One region of the Pseudomonas sp. GW822-FHT05A08 genome, then DNA from elsewhere that is predicted to be linked to it. Evidence: predicted binding sites of a transcription regulator. Region 1 holds the regulator's gene; the other holds the start of a gene.
The links. The regulator FliA, encoded in region 1, starts transcription of late flagellar genes. The targets are predictions, from matches to a motif close to CTAAAGTTTNNNNNNNNNNNGCCGNTAA.

Region 1 (5,764 bases):
CCTTTTACAGTGTGAAAACCGCGAAAAATTGCGTTGAGCAGATCCGCATCGTCCGGCCGGCTTTCCAGCTCGACCAGTTGTTCGGACAGTTGCTCTAGAATCTCGCCGGCCTCAACCAGAAAATCCTGAAGGATTTCTTCATCGGCGCCGAAGCTCATGTATGGGTGCTCCTAGAATCCAAGGCTGGAAAGCAAATCGTCGACATCGTCCTGACCGGATACAACGTCTTCACGTTTATCGGCATGAATCTGCGGACCTTCACCCTTGGCCAGATGTTTTTGCGGATCTTTTTCAGCGAGGATCGATTCACGGTCATGTTCGATGCCGGCAAAACGATCGACCTGGCTGGCCATCAGGACCAGTTTGAGCAGGTTGCTCTCGACTTCGGTGACCAACTGGGTCACGCGCTTGATCACCTGACCGGTCAGGTCCTGGTAGTCCTGCGCCAACAGAATGTCGTTGAGGTTGCTCGATACCGCGCGCGTGTCTTGCTCGCTGCGGGTCAGGAAACCGTCCACCCGGCGGGCCAGGTCGCGGAATTCCTCGGCGCCCAGTTCGCGGCGCATGAAACGCCCCCAATCGGCGCTCAGGGCCTGGGCTTCGCTGCTCAGGCCATTGACCAGCGGGGTGGCGCTCTCGACCAGATCCATGGTGCGGTTGGCCGCGGCCTCGGTCAGCCTGACCACATAGGACAGGCGCTCGGTGGCATCCGTGATCTGTGAAACTTCCTCGGCTTGCGGCATATGCGGGTCAATCTGGAAATTGACGATGGCGCTATGCAGCTCGCGGGTGAGCTTGCCGACCTCCTGGTACAGGCCGCGGTCACGGGTCTGGTTGAGCTCATGGATCAGTTGCACGGCTTCGCCGAACTTGCCTTTTTCAAGGCTGTCGACCAGTTCGAGTGCGTGTTTTTTCAGGGTCGATTCGAAATCGCCCAATGAAGATTCGTTGTGCTCCATAGCTCCCCCGTGGCGGAATGATTCCACTCTCAACCGATGCGTTCGAAGATCTTCTCGATCTTCTCTTTCAACGCCTGGGCCGTGAAGGGCTTGACCACATAACCGTTTACGCCGGCCTGGGCAGCTTCGATGATCTGTTCGCGCTTGGCTTCAGCGGTCACCATGAGTACCGGCAGGTGCTTGAGTTTTTCATCGGCGCGCACATGGCGCAGCAGATCGATACCGGTCATGCCGGGCATGTTCCAGTCCGTTACCAGAAAGTCGATGCTCCCACTGTTGAGGACCGGAATGGCGGTGGTGCCATCGTCAGCCTCGACCGTGTTGGTGAAACCCAGGTCACGCAACAGGTTTTTTATGATCCGCCGCATCGTTGAGAAGTCATCAACGATGAGGATTTTCATGTTCTTGTCCAATTCGACCTCCAAGCAGTCTTAAACGCGTCCAGCACCTGAACGCGCCATTCAATCAATCAGGCAGAGCACTCAACGACTGCATGGAATACACACCGCAAGTCCGGCCACGTCGTGCCAGTCTCGCCCGCAGTGTCCCCCACACTGCCTGTCAGCGCGCTCGCCACTCTCCCAAACGCCCCCGCAAACGGGCCGCGCACTGGCTGTGTAACTGGCTGACCCGCGATTCGCTGACTCCCAGGACCTCACCGATTTCCTTGAGGTTCAGCTCTTCGTCGTAGTACAGCGCCAAGACCAGTCGCTCACGCTCCGGCAAATTGGCAATCGCGTCCGCCAGCGCGGCCTGGAAACGTTCGTCCTCCAGGTCGCGCGACGGCTCGAGATGAGCACTCGCGCCATCCTCATGCAGCCCTTCATGCTCGCCGTCCTGCAACAGATCGTCGAAGCTGAACAGGCGACTGCCCAAGGTGTCGTTCAAAATCCCGTAATAATCGTCGAGACTCAATTGAAGTTCGGCCGCAACTTCATGATCTTTAGCGTCACGACCGGTTTTAGCTTCAATTGCGCGAATGGCATCGCTCACCATCCGGGTATTGCGATGTACCGAACGCGGCGCCCAGTCACCTTTACGGACCTCATCGAGCATCGCACCACGGATACGGATACCCGCGTAGGTCTCGAAACTCGCGCCCTTGCTCGCGTCGTACTTGGTCGACACTTCGAGCAGACCGATCATCCCGGCCTGGATCAGGTCTTCGACCTGGACACTGGCCGGCAGGCGCGCCAGCAAGTGATAGGCAATACGCTTGACCAGAGGCGCATAGCGCTCGATCAATTCGTACTGGCTGTCACGTGCCGACTTTTTGTAAAGGTTGTAGCCGCTGGCGCTCATAGCACCGGTCCCGCTGTCTGATGCACGAGCCGCTCGACGAAAAATTCCAGATGTCCACGTGGGTTGGCCGGCAACGGCCAGGTATCGACCTTCTGCGCGATGGCCTTGAATGCCAGCGCGCATTTCGAACGCGGAAACGCTTCATAGACCGCACGCTGCTTTTGCACGGCCTTGCGCACGCATTCGTCGTAAGGCACGGCGCCGACATATTGTAGGGCCACGTCCAGGAAGCGATCCGTGACCTTGGTCAACTTGGCGAACAGGTTGCGCCCTTCCTGCGGGCTCTGCGCCATGTTGGCGAGCACGCGGAAGCGGTTCATGCCGTAGTCGCGGTTGAGCAGCTTGATCAGCGCGTAGGCGTCGGTGATCGAGGTCGGCTCGTCGCAGACCACCAGCAACACTTCCTGGGCCGCGCGGACGAAGCTGACCACCGAGTCACCGATGCCGGCGGCGGTGTCGATCACCAGCACATCGAGGTTGTCGCCGATGTCGCTGAAGGCCTGGATCAGGCCGGCATGCTGCGCCGGGCTCAGATGAACCATGCTCTGGGTGCCGGACGCCGCCGGCACGATACGGATTCCACCCGGCCCCTGCAGCAGCACATCGCGCAGCTCGCAGCGGCCTTCGATCACGTCGGCGAGGGTCCGTTTGGGGGTCAGCCCCAATAGCACGTCGACGTTGGCCAGGCCCAGGTCGGCGTCCAGCAGCATGACGCGCCGGCCGAGCTCCGCTAGGGCCAGGGACAAGTTCACTGACACGTTAGTCTTGCCGACGCCACCTTTGCCGCCGGTCACCGCGATCACCTGTACGGGATGCATGCTGCCCATGTTCGTTCTTTACCTTGTCTTACTTAGACGGGGCCACATAACTGGCTGCGCGTTCACCAACGGAACAATGCCTGGCAGACCATCGATGTAGGTACATTGCAATCTTTTCATGATTCCCTCAGCCAACCCGCTTGGTCGGGTTGTGGTAGAGGTCAGCGAACATGTCAGCCATGGCTTCTTCGCTGGGTTCTTCCTGCATCTGCACGCTCACCGCACGACTGACCAGCTGGTGACGGCGCGGCAAGTGCAGATCGTCCGGAATCCGCGGGCCATCGGTCAGATAGGCAACGGGGAGTTCATGACTGATCGCCAGGCTCAACACCTCACCAAGGCTGGCGGTTTCATCCAGTTTAGTCAGGATGCAGCCGGCCAGCCCGCAACGCTTGTAGCTGTGGTATGCGGCGGTTAGAACCTGTTTCTGGCTGGTGGTTGCCAAGACCAGATAATTTTTTGCCCGGATGCCACGTCCGGCCAGGCTTTCCAGCTGCATGCGCAGGGCCGGGTCGCTGGCTTGCAGGCCGGCGGTGTCGATCAGCACCACACGCTTGCGCAGCAGCGGATCGAGGGCTTGCGCCAGGGACTGGCCCGGGTCGACATGGGTCACCGAGACGTTGAGGATCCGACCCAGGGTCTTGAGCTGTTCCTGGGCGCCGATGCGGTAGCTGTCCATGCTCACCAGCGCGATGTTCTGCGCGCCGTACTTGAGTACATAACGCGCGGCCAGCTTGGCCAGGGTGGTGGTCTTGCCCATGCCGGCGGGGCCGACCATGGCGATCACCCCGCCCTCCTCCAGTGGCTCGACTTCCGGGGTCACGATCATCCGCGCCAGGTGGGCCAGGAGCATGCGCCAGGCCTGGCGGGGTTCGTCGATTTCAGTGATCAGCGCCAGCAGGTCGCGGGCCAGCGGACCGGACAAGCCGATACGCTGCAGGCGCCGCCACAGGTTGGCCTGTTCGGGCCGGCTGCCTTGCAGCTGGCTCCAGGCCAGGGAGCCGAGCTGGACTTCCAGCAGCTCGCGCAGGCCATTGAGTTCAAAACGCATCGAGTCCAGTGCCCGCTGATCGACCGCCGGCGCGGCGACTACCGGGGCCGGGCGCTGGGGCTCGTTGAATGTAGGTTCGATCAGCGGCTCGGCGGCGGTCAGCGGCAGGCCGGCGAACAGCTGGCGATTGGTGCTGGCATCGCCGTCGCCACGCAGGCTCAGTTCGGCCTGGGCGGTGACGATGCGCGACTGAGTCTTGCGCAGTTCGTCCTCGAGCTCCATGTTCGGCACCCGTGGCGCCAGCGCCGACAGCTTGTAATCCAGGGCAGCCGTCAGCTCGACACCGCCGGCGATGCGGCGATTGCCAATGATGGCGGCGTCGGCGCCCAGCTCATCACGAACCAGCTTCATGGCCTGACGCATATCGGCGGCGAAAAAACGCTTAACTTGCATAACCCACTACCTCAGCCGTTGGGCCCTACTGTCGCAACGATGGTCACTTGCTTGTTGTCAGGGATTTCCTGGTACGCCAACACGTGCAAGCCCGGGACCGCCAGGCGCCCGAACCGCGAGAGCATCGCGCGGACCGGACCGGCTACCAGCAGAATCACCGGTTGACCTTGCATTTCCTGGCGCTGCGCGGCTTCGATCAACGAACGCTGCAGCTTCTCAGCCATGCTTGGCTCCAACAGGACACCCTCTTCCGAGCCTTGTCCTGCCTTCTGCAGACTATTGAGCAAAATCTGTTCCAACCTGGGCTCCAAGGTGATCACAGGCAGCTCGGACTCAGTCCCTACAATGCTTTGCACGATGGCGCGCGACAATCCGACACGCACCGCGGCCACCAAAGCGGCAGTATCTTGACTCTTGGCGGCATTGTTCGCGATGGCCTCGGCAATGCTGCGGATATCGCGCACCGGCACCTGTTCGGCCAGCAGCGCCTGCAGCACCTTGAGCAGTTGGGACAACGAAAGCACGCCCGGCACCAGCTCTTCCGCCAGCTTCGGCGAACCCTTGGCCAGCAATTGCAAGAGCTGCTGGACTTCTTCGTGGCCGATCAGCTCGCTGGAGTGCTTGTACAGAATCTGGTTGAGGTGGGTGGCGACCACGGTACTGGCGTCGACCACGGTGTAGCCCAGCGACTGCGCCTGAGCACGCTGGCTGATCTCGATCCACACCGCCTCCAGGCCGAAGGCCGGATCTTTGGCGTTGATGCCGTTGAGCGTGCCATAGACCTGCCCCGGGTTGATCGCCAGCTCGCGATCCGGGTAAATCTCGGCCTCGGCCAGGATCACCCCCATCAGCGTCAGCCGGTAGGCGCTGGGCGCCAGGTCGAGGTTGTCGCGAATATGCACGGTGGGCATGAGGAAGCCCAGGTCCTGGGACAGCTTCTTGCGCACGCCCTTGATCCGCGCCAGCAATTGCCCACCCTGGTTGCGGTCCACCAGGGGAATCAGGCGATAACCGACTTCCAGGCCGATCATGTCGATCTGGGTCACGTCGTCCCAGCCCAGTTCCTTGGTTTCCAGGGCGCGGGCCGGCGAAGGCAACAGCTCCTGCTGGCGCTTGACCTCTTCCAGCGCCTTGACCTTGACCACGTTCTGGCGTTTCCAGAACAGGTACGCGGCACCGGCCGCCAGGGCCGCCATGCTCAGGAAGGAAAAGTGCGGCATGCCCGGCACCAGGCCCATAAC
Region 2 (5,764 bases), 1.2 Mb from region 1:
CGCCCGGGGTCTGGTCCAGCGGGCGGGCACCGTCTTTCAACGCGCGGGTGAAGAAGGCGTTGAAGTGCTCATAGGCGGTCAGGTCTTCCACCAGCGCTTGGGACATGTCCACCTGATAACGCTTGGCGAACCAGGCGGTGAAGGCATTCTTGAACCAGCGCACGCGGCACTCGGCAATGCAGCCGGCCAGGCGCGACAGCAGGTGGTGAGGCAGCAGGTACTGGCTGAGGATAAACAAACGCTTTTTCATTAACTGTCCTTAAAACCTTAAATCTCTACGGGCGTGTCAGGGTGGTTGCCCCATTCGCCCCAGGAACCGGCATAGCCTTTGACTCGCGGATAACCGAGCGCCTTGGCCACCAGATAGGTGAAGCCAGAGCGATGGTGAGTCTGGCAGTGGGTGATCACTTCTTTGTCTTTGCTGATGCCGAGCTGTTCGAGGATCTGCGGCATGTCGCTGCGGATCCGCAGGTTGCGCGTCGGGTCCATGCCCGCCGTCCACTCGAAGTTGATCGCACCGGGAATGTGCCCACCCTTGGCGGCGAGGACTTTCTCTCCCGAGTACTCCAGGGGGCCGCGGGCATCCCAGATCGCCAGGTCGGCCGCGCCAAGACGACTTTGCAGGTATTCGCGGGTGGCGGTCGGTTCGTCGTGCAGGGTCAGGGCGACAGGGCCGCCGACGGCCGCCGGGACTTCATTCGAGACCGGCAGGCCGTCGGCCAGCCAGGCCAGCAGCCCGCCGTCCAGGTAGTGGTAACGGGAGTGGCCGATGACATCCAGCAGCCAGATGAAGCGCCCGGCCCAGCCGCCGCCTTCGTCGTCATAGACCACGTAGACCGCGTCCGGGTTATGCCCCAGTTCGCCGAACAGGGCCTCAAGGGCTGCCTGTGGCGGCATCAGCCCTGGCGCCGGTGCCTGACCGAGCTGGGTACGCTTGGGGTCGACGAAGTGCGCGCCGGGGATATGGCCCGCGGCATAGCGGGCGGCGCTGGTCAGGTCCACCAGAATCAGTTCGCGGGCGTCGAGGCGAGGGAGCAGGTCGCTCGGCTCGATCACCAGCGGCAAGCCAGAGAAGTCAGGCATGTGAGGTCTCCAGGGCACAAAGGGAGGGATTGTAGCGCAAGCGTCAGCGGCTGCGGTTGGTAAAGCTGTGCAGGGCCTTTTCGATGCACTGCGCGGTCTTGCCGAACGCCTGCACGGAGACTTCCGAGAAGGGTTGGCCGCCCTGGTCGGCGACGATCAGCATGATCACCCGGCCATTGCTGGGCACCGAGCGCATCAGCAGGTGCTCGCCACGAAACAGCGTGCGCAGGCTGGCGGGCAGGCGGGCGGAGAACTGGGCGTTGTTGGTCGGCGTCAGGCGCACTTGCGCCGGAGCATCCAGCAGCCTTTGCAGTACGCTGCTCTGGTTGATCGTCAATGCCAGGTTCATGGCGGGGGCGGGCAGTCCGGCGATCTGATGCACGCGCAACTGGGTCCGCGTGCGGTCGACCATCAGCAGCATCACCCGGCGCATGCCGCACGCCACCAGGGCGTCGCGGGCAAAGGTGGTCAGGTGCATGGCATTGCTGAAGCGGCTGGGCTCCACCAGCAATTCGCTGCATTGCTTGCGCCACTTGGCCAGATCTTCTGCGGTTGGTGCGGGAACCGGGAGCTCGCCGCGATGCACGCGCCGGGCCTCCCAGGGCCAGAGCAGCGCCTCGGCCGGATGCCACAGGTCGGGCATGTGGTGATGCCGGGCACTCTGCGCGGCTTGCTGGTGCAGCTGTTGTTGCAGCTCGTCCATCGACATCTGCAGGTACAGGCTGGTCAGGTATTGCCAGCGCATGCAGTGCGGGCCGGTCCAGGATTCTTGCGCCGAGAGGGCCAGGGCGTTGGCCAGCAACACACTGTTGGCCGGCTGGTTCAGCCAGCGCTGCAGGGCCGGGTCGGCATCCAGGCATTGTCGCTGGTGCAACGGATGGGCGTTGTCCCGGGCGATATGCAGGGCCTTGACCAATTGGTCCTGCTCGTCGATCAGCAGGCGGTAGCCTTGCTGTACCCAGATCGGCAAGTGCCAGGCCTCCACCAGGGCCTGGCCCAACTGAAGCAGGCCGACGCCGAACAGTTCCTGCTCGACCTCCTGGGCCGGTTCGGCTTTATGGACGACACGCAGCTCCCACTCTTCGAGCAGTTTTGGATAGGCCAGCGCCAAGGGCCACAGCGGCGAGAGAAACAGCAGGCTGCCCCAGTGAATGTCCTGCCAGAGCCTGGCCAGGCGCCCGGCGAAAAAGCCGTTGGCCTGTTGGGTCGCGTGCTGGCTGATCAGTTGCAACTGGCGCAGCCCGACCGGGATCTCCTGCTCGGGCTGGGCGGGCAGGCGGGCGAGCAATTCTTCGGTACGCGCCAGGCCCAGGCGGTTGAGGGCGACCTCGAGGTTCTCGGCCGGCTCGCCCATGCTGCCGTGGGTGTGGCGATTGGCTTCGCGAATCACGCTCAAGGCCAACGCGGGGCTGTCCTGCATCAGGTCGGCAATGTCGCGCAATGAGCTGCGATTGTCCCTGATGGCTTTGCAGACCCGGTCATGGCTGGCCTGCGGCACCGGCAGGCGGACCGCGTCAAGCAGCTTTATCCAGGATTCGAGGGAGTGGGGGGCGGTAGTTGGGACTGTCGTTTCATTAGACATGGCTGGGCGCAATCATCGTCTGCTGTAAACACGCCCAGAGCGGGCCAAACTGGCTTTTCGCCTTAACGGCCTATAGTCTGGCGCAGTTTTGCCGATAAGTAGAAGAAGAGTTTTAAGAACTTCCGAATATGACCTTGAACCCGACTCAGTAAGTACCTTCCTACCTATGGCTAAAATTATCGGCATCATCGTCGTGTTCGCGAGCGTGCTCGGCGGATACGTGCTTTCTCACGGCAAGATTGCCGCCCTGATCCAGCCTTTCGAGGTCTTGATTATCGGCGGCGCCGCGCTGGGGGCGTTCCTGCAGGCGAACCCCGGCTACATGACCATGCACGTGCTCAAGAAGTCCTTGGGGATGTTCGGTTCGCGTTTTTCCCAGACCTTCTACCTGGAAGTGCTGGGCCTGATCTACGAGATCCTCAACAAGAGCCGCCGCGAAGGCATGATGGCGATCGAGGGCGATATCGAAGACGCTGCCGCCAGCCCGATTTTCGCCAAGTACCCATCCGTGCTCAAAGACGAGCGCATGACCGCGTTCATCTGTGACTACCTGCGCATCATGTCCTCCGGCAACATGGCTCCCCACGAGCTGGAAGGCCTGTTCGACATGGAGCTGTTCAGCCTCAAGGAAGACCTCGAGCATCCGTCCCATGCGGTCAATGGCATCGCCGACGGCATGCCGGGTTTCGGTATCGTCGCGGCGGTACTGGGTATCGTGGTGACCATGGCGTCCCTGGGCGATGGCGACCAGAAGTCCATCGGCCTGCACGTAGGTGCGGCACTGGTCGGTACCTTCTTCGGTATTCTCGCGGCCTACGGCTTCTTCGGCCCGCTGGCCCATTCCCTGGCCCACGACGCCAAGGAAGAGCTGAACGTCTATGAAGCCATCAAGGCCTCCCTGGTGGCCTCGGCTTCCGGCATGCCGCCATCGCTGGCCGTGGAGTTCGGGCGCAAGGTCCTGTACCCGGCGCACCGTCCGAGCTTCGCCGAGCTGGAACAAGCGGTTCGCGGTCGCTAAGCCATGGAAAACAATCAGCCGATTATCATCAAGCGCGTCAAGCGCTTTGCCGGCGGGCATCACGGCGGGGCATGGAAGATCGCCTTCGCCGACTTCGCCACGGCGATGATGGCGTTCTTCCTGGTGCTGTGGCTGCTGTCCACCGCCACCCCGGAACAGAAGATCGCCATTGCCGGTTACTTCAAGGACCCGATCGGCTTCTCGGAAAGCGGCACGCCCTACATCATCGACCTGGGCGGTTCTCCCGAGCTGGCGCCGGAAAACACGCTCAACCCCGAGATCAAGTCGCAGCCGCAACCGGACAAGGTCACGGTCGACACTGATCAGGTCGAGAGCATGGCCGAGCAGGTGGAAAGAGAGCGTCTGGAGCTGTTGCTTCAAGAGCTGCAGAACAAGGTCGAAGAAAACCCGCAATTGCAGAAGTTCAAGGACCAGATCCTGTTCGAGATCACTCCGGACGGCCTGCGTATCCAGATCATCGATTCGGAAAACCGGCCGATGTTCGACTCCGGCAGTGCGCGCCTGAAGCCGTATTTCGAGGACATCCTGCTGGCCATGGCCGACACCATCAAGGCGGTGCCGAACAAGATCAGCATCAGCGGTCACACCGATGCCAAGCCTTACTCGGGCACCGGCGATTTCGGCAACTGGGAGCTTTCGGCCAACCGTGCCAACGCCGCGCGTCGGGCGCTGGTGGCGGGCAGCTATCCGGACGGCCAGGTGGCTCGCGTGGTGGGGTATGCCTCGTCATCGCTGTTCGATCGCAAGGACCCGTTCAACCCGATCAACCGGCGTATCGACATTGTGGTGCTGACCAAAAAGGCCCAGCGCGCGATCGAAGGCGAAGTCGCTCCCGAGGCCCCGGCACCGACCCAGGGCCAGGGCGCCCCAGGCGAAGTGCCGGTCGACCCGAACGCCTTGCCGCCGGAGCAGGAGCCGCTGCCGGCCCATGAGCTGCGCGAGCGCCTGAATATCTTCGATGACGCAGCGCCGAAGACCGAAGGCCCGGCTGCACCCGCCGCTACGCCTCCAGCCGCGCAGTAACCGCTGGCAACAGGCCCTATAAAAGAGGGCCCATGAAAAAGGCCGCGATCATCGCGGCCTTTTTTGTTTCTGCGTGGGGGCTACCTATTAATAGCTGCTGTCCGGCAGGCTGGCGATGATCGAGCGATAGCTGTTCATCCGCTGCTGCTGGATCCGGCCGTCTTCCAGGGCCTTGAGCAGGGCGCAGCCCGGTTCGCGGTCATGCTTGCAGTCGCGGAAACGGCAGGTGCCCAGCAGGTCGTTGAACTCGATGAAGCCCGCTTCGACATCGGCGCGGCTGACGTGGCCCAGGCCGAATTCGCGAATCCCCGGGGAGTCGATCAGTTCGCCACCGCCCGGGAAGTGGAACAGGCGCGCGGTGGTGGTGGTGTGGGTGCCCTGGCCGGACAGCTCCGACAAAGGCCCGACGCGGGTTTCGACTTCCGGCAGCAGGCTGTTCACCAGCGACGACTTGCCCACGCCCGACTGGCCGACGAACACGCTGATCCGTCCGTCCAGCTGTGCTTGCAACTGTTCCATGCCATTGCCGTGGTGCGCCGAGACTTCCAGCACCGGATAGCCCAGTTGCCGGTAGACCGCCAGCAAGGCGTTCAGGGCGGGGGCATTCTGCTCGTCGATCAGGTCGAACTTGTTGAGCAACAGCAGCGGGCGGATACCGGCATGTTCGGCGGCGACCAGGTAGCGGTCGATCAGGTTGGCATGGGGTTCGGGCAGCGGGGCGAAGACGATCACGATCATGTCGACGTTGGCGGCCACCGGCTTGAGCTGGCCGCGGCTGTCGGGACGGCACAGCTCGGTGTGGCGCGGCAGTTGCGCGACGATCACACCGATGCCCTGGTTGCCCGGACGCCAGACCACCTGATCGCCGGTCACCAGCGCCGGCAGGTTGGCGCGCAAGTGGCAGCGGAACACCTGGCCGGCCAGTTCGCCCTCGCGCGCCTCGACCTCGACCTGCACACCGAAGTGGGCGATCACCAGGCCGGTCTGTTCGGGGCCGAGATCGCCGCCTTCCAGTGCTTCCACGGCAGAGGATTCAC

Region 2: the regulator FliA is predicted to act here: its motif matches at 2,736-2,763, upstream of motA (flagellar motor stator protein MotA).

Annotation. Positions count from the first base shown of each region.
Region 1 is NZ_CM179511.1:2,063,999-2,069,762, reverse strand. Features, by position in the region: gene AC3RCP_RS09365 (chemotaxis protein CheA) at 1-158, opposite strand, end outside; gene AC3RCP_RS09360 (protein phosphatase CheZ) at 171-959, opposite strand; gene AC3RCP_RS09355 (chemotaxis response regulator CheY) at 989-1,360, opposite strand; gene fliA (RNA polymerase sigma factor FliA) at 1,521-2,261, opposite strand; gene fleN (flagellar synthesis regulator FleN) at 2,258-3,088, opposite strand; gene flhF (flagellar biosynthesis GTPase FlhF) at 3,207-4,523, opposite strand; gene flhA (flagellar biosynthesis protein FlhA) at 4,535-5,764, opposite strand, start outside.
Region 2 is NZ_CM179511.1:878,133-883,896, forward strand. Features, by position in the region: gene asd (archaetidylserine decarboxylase) at 1-250, opposite strand, end outside; gene rhdA (thiosulfate sulfurtransferase) at 268-1,083, opposite strand; gene AC3RCP_RS03955 (HDOD domain-containing protein) at 1,127-2,665, opposite strand; gene motA (flagellar motor stator protein MotA) at 2,832-3,683, shown strand; gene motB (flagellar motor protein MotB) at 3,687-4,727, shown strand; gene rsgA (small ribosomal subunit biogenesis GTPase RsgA) at 4,815-5,764, opposite strand, start outside.